One region of the Kytococcus sedentarius DSM 20547 genome, then DNA from elsewhere that is predicted to be linked to it. Evidence: riboswitches for the same ligand, from Rfam matches in the RefSeq annotation. Region 1 holds a riboswitch; the other holds the start of a gene.
The links. Region 1 has a riboswitch for S-adenosylmethionine ahead of KSED_RS01165 (hypothetical protein). Riboswitches for the same ligand answer to the same signal wherever they lie in the genome.

Region 2: another riboswitch for S-adenosylmethionine. It lies ahead of KSED_RS08325 (methionine ABC transporter ATP-binding protein); the one in region 1 lies ahead of KSED_RS01165 (hypothetical protein).

The regions. Positions count from the first base shown of each region.
Region 1 is NC_013169.1:240,546-242,738, forward strand. It holds partial or broken gene KSED_RS01155 (IS256 family transposase) at 1-139, opposite strand, end outside; gene KSED_RS13280 (HNH endonuclease signature motif containing protein) at 549-1,112, shown strand; SAM riboswitch class IV at 1,256-1,370, shown strand; gene KSED_RS01165 (hypothetical protein) at 1,401-1,763, shown strand; gene KSED_RS15585 (MATE family efflux transporter) at 1,854-2,193, opposite strand, start outside.
Region 2 is NC_013169.1:1,759,838-1,762,030, reverse strand. It holds gene KSED_RS08330 (hypothetical protein) at 1-674, opposite strand, end outside; SAM riboswitch class I at 845-937, shown strand; gene KSED_RS08325 (methionine ABC transporter ATP-binding protein) at 1,151-2,131, shown strand; gene KSED_RS08320 (methionine ABC transporter permease) at 2,128-2,193, shown strand, end outside.

The DNA.
Region 1 (2,193 bases):
CGCCGGCAACAGCGTCCGCGTCCGCGGAGAGCAAGGCATTGATCACGTCCTGCAGCAGGCTGCGCATCAGATCCGGGGACGCCTCGGCCAAGGCTTCACCAAGCAGGCCGGAAGGGTCGACAATGTGAGGAGCGGTCATCGTGATGACTCCGTTCGAGAGTGCTGTGAGAGGTTCACTCGAAGGATCACACGGTGGCCGCGCCCACGTCCGCGACGATCACGACGGGGCCACCGCGCTACACCACTATGCGGGACTCAACTCCGCCGCGCGGCGGGCGAAGGCCGCGGGGGACCCCCGGACCCTCAGCCAGCTGCGTTCGGACCTCCACCTGGACCTGTTGCTCGTTGGCCAGTTGCCGGGAAGCTGTTTCGGTGGCGCCGCGGTGGCGTCTGCCCAGGGCCCGGATGGCGCGGGATCCCGTAGCGGTGGCGCGGACGGCGGGGGCTCCCGTGGTCAGTGCTCGGATGGCGAGTGCGCCGACGGCCAGGCGCCCCCGGTGTGTGCAGCGTGTGGGGTGGTCTCGAGTGACTGGTTCCCGCTGCCGCCCGTGGGTGAACCCGTGTTGCCGCCGGCCCGGGTCACGGTGGTCGTGGGCCTGGATGTTCTGCTGGACGACCCCGCGGGTGTGAACCGTGGGAGTCCGCCGACGGCGGGTGCCTCTCCGCCGGGGATGCGGGGTGCTCCGCTGGGGTGGGTGCCGGGGTTCGGGTACCTGGACCCTGAGCACGTGCGTGCGGTCGCGGTGCGGGAGGGGTCGGTGTGGCAGCGCTTGGTGGCCGACCCGGTGTCGGGTCATGCGATGGCGGTCTCGCCGCACACCTATCGCCCGACCGCATCGGTGGCCCGGTTCGTGCGGGCCCGTGACGGGATGGCTCGGGACCCGGGGTCCGGGGTCGGTGCTGCCTCCTGCGAGATCGACCACGTGGTCCCGTTCGACGAGGGCGGGCAGACCGTCGCAGAGAACCTGCAGTGCCTCTCCACGCGGGGCCACACCCGCAAGACCAAGGGGCAGTGGGACGCCTCGATGACTCCCGACGGGGTGGTGGAGTGGACCTCGCTCACGGGCCGGAGGTACACCACCCACCCGTTCGACTACCGGGAGCTCGGATGAGGGGCTGCCCCGGGCTCGGCGATCCCGGCAGGTCCGATGAGGGGCTGCCCCGGGCTCGGCGATCCCGGCAGGTCCGATGAGGGGTCGCCCCGGGTTCGACGCTCACCGGGAGGTTGTCGGTGGCTGTCCGTAGACTGTGGGCAGGTCAAGAGAGTCACCCACGCCTTCGGACAGTGGTGGCCGGCAACCGCGTCGCTCGACACGGTGCCCTCCGGAGAAGACCTGGGCCCCGCCAACCGGTGGGGTCAAGACGGGCACTGGTGTGCCCCCGTTCCCCAGGGAGCTGACATGAGCACCTCGAACACACCCCACACCCCTGATGCGCCCGGCTCGGGCCAGCCCGGCGGCTCCGGCACGTCCGGCCAGCCCGGCGGCTCCGGCACGTCCGGCCACGGGTACGCCGAGAGCCGCACCGGCGAGGAGATCTCCCGCCTGTTGCACTACGGCCACATCATCCCGGTGCGACGGGGCCTCACCGCGGACTACGTGGACCGCCACTTCCCGGGATGGACCTGGAACGCGCTGATGGACGTGTGGCGCACGGCCGGGATCGTCGTCCGCACGCCGGGCGGCATCCCGGACTGCGACCCACGGGTGCGCGCGGTGCACTTCACCGACGCCGAGCACGTCCACGTGGAGTGGGCGGCCTGATGCGGTGAGCCGGGGCCCCACCCCCGGGGCGCGATGCGGTGTGCCCGCACCGCGCCCCGGGGTCCCGGTGCGGGCGCCCCGTGCCGGGACCTACTCCCCGGTCACCATCCACGCCGTCCCCCGGGCTCGCCACAGCAGTGTGATCGACCGCATCACCATGAACGCGGCGAACGCCCCCCAGAGCCACCACATCGCGGTGGCCGGGTCGATGCCCGCCGGCGGCAGCTCGTGGACCGCCCACACGATCGGCAGGTAGGCCACCAGCACCGCCGTCTGCGCCCACGCCAACCACCGGGCGTCACCGGCGCCGATCAGCACCCCGTCGAGCACGTACGCGATCCCCGCCACCGGGGTGGCCAGCCCCACCAGCACCAGGGCGGTGGACAGGGTCCGCTGGACGTCGGGGTCGTCGGTGAATAGCGGCGGCAGG
Region 2 (2,193 bases), 1.3 Mb from region 1:
GTGACGCCGTAGGCACCGGCAGCGCCGGCCCCAGCAGCACCAGCACCGGCGGCGCCGTAGCCCATGGTGTTGTTGCGGTCGTCGTACTGGCCCGGGCCCGGGGGCACCTGGCCGTCGCGCTGCGAGTACGGGGCGGAGCGGGAGAACTGGTCGGAGTACTCACCGTTGGTGTAGTTCGAGTGCTTGGGACGGTCCTTCTTGCGGCCGAAGAACCACAGCAGACCGCCGATCAGCAGGAGCAGCAGGCCCAGCGGGATCAGGATGATCGCGGCGAGCACGCCCAGGCCCAGCCACAGGGCGTCACCGATTGCCAGCGGCTCGCTGACGCCGAAGCCGGCGTCGCCGCAGTCGATCGTGTAGTCGCCGGCCTCCGGGGCGGTGAAGACGCCCTTCATGGACCAGCCGTCCACCGCCGGGGCCGTGTTTGCGTCGAACGGCACGTCGGTGCCGTCCGGCGCGGTGATGTCGCAGGAACCGCTGACGCCCTCCTTCGCGAGGATGCTGCGGGTCTCCCCGCTCTCCATCGCGACGGTGGCCGTGCCGCTGATCTCCTGGTCGACGGACAGCATGTCCTGCACGTCGTCCCACTTCGAACCGGTCAGCACCGCGCCGATGATCCCGAGGATCAACGACAGGACGCCCAACCAGAACAGGATCTTGCCGAAGAGCTTCATCGGCGTTCCCCTCTCGTGTCGTGGTCCGGGCGGGCCCGGACGGGTGTCGGCGGGGCAGGCAGCCCCGCACCTGACGCCCACGCTACCGAGCCGGTCGGTCCGGCGCCCCTCCCGGCGCGCCCCGTGGGGCCGATTTGGACGAAGCCCCACCCGGGTCGTATATTTGCCGCACTGTATCCAGAGCGGTGGAGAGATCTGGCTCTTTGAAACCGCAGCAACCCCCCGTCATCGGGTGAGGGTGCTAACGCCGGAATCGATGGAGGAATCATGCGAATGCACATGCGGACGAGGTCCTGACAGCAGCTCTGGCCGTCCCCGTCCCGCCCTGATGTGGCGGATCCATGCGGACCCAATGAGCCGTCAGGCCCTCTGAACCCACGTACCCCCCGTTTCGTCGTGCCCGGCGGACACTGGGTCTGCCTATGCATTCCCTGATGTCCGATTGGGTCTGTTCGTTGTGCCCGAAAAGGACATTCATGATTACGTTGGAGAACATTTCCAAGACCTACCCGGCCCGTGGCGGGGGTGAGGCGGTCCACGCGCTGGACGACGTCTCGCTCCAGATCGACCGGGGCCAGGTGCACGGTGTGGTGGGCCCGTCGGGGTCCGGCAAGTCCACGCTGGTGCGCTGCATCAACCTGCTCGAGCGGCCCACCAGCGGCCGCGTCACCGTGGACGGCCGGGAGCTCACGGCCCTGTCCGCCGCCGAGGTGCGCCGCGCCCGCCGCGAGATCGGCATGATCTTCCAGCACTTCAACCTGTTGGACTCCCGCACCGCGCTGGAGAACGTCGCCCTGCCGCTGGAGCTCGCCGGGGTCGGCCGACGGGAGCGTGCCCGCCGCGCCACCGAGCTGCTGGACCGGGTGGGGCTGGCCGAGCGCGCCGGCGCCCACCCGCGCCAGCTCTCCGGTGGCCAGAAGCAGCGCGTCGCCATCGCCCGAGCACTGGTGACCAACCCGACCGTGCTGCTCTGCGACGAGGCCACCAGCGCCCTGGACCCCGAGACCACCGCCAGCGTGCTGGACCTGTTGCGCGAGCTCACCGCCGACCTCGGGCTGACCACCGTCCTCATCACGCACGAGATGGACGTCATCACCCGCGTGGCCGATGCGGTGACCCTGCTCTCCGCCGGGCGCGTCGTGGAGTCCGGCACCCTCGCCGAGGTCGCCAGCAACCGCGGCAGCGCCCTGGCCACCCAGCTGGTGCCCCGCCCGGTCCGCGGCCTGGACGCCGCGGACCTGCCGGCCGGCTCCCGCATCGTCACCGTCGACCTGGCCACCCAGGACGAGACCCGGGTGATCGCCGAGCTCACCGCCGCCGGCAACAGCGTGCAGGTGGCCGCAGCCCGGGTGGAGAACCTCCACGGCGCCCGCGTCGGGACCCTCGACCTCCTCGTCCAGCCCGCCGGCTGGACCGCCCCCACCACCGCGACCACCCGACAGGAGCTCCCCGCATGACCAGCGACCGCCTTCTCACCGAGCTCCTCGACGGCACCGTCGACACCCTCTACATGGTGGGC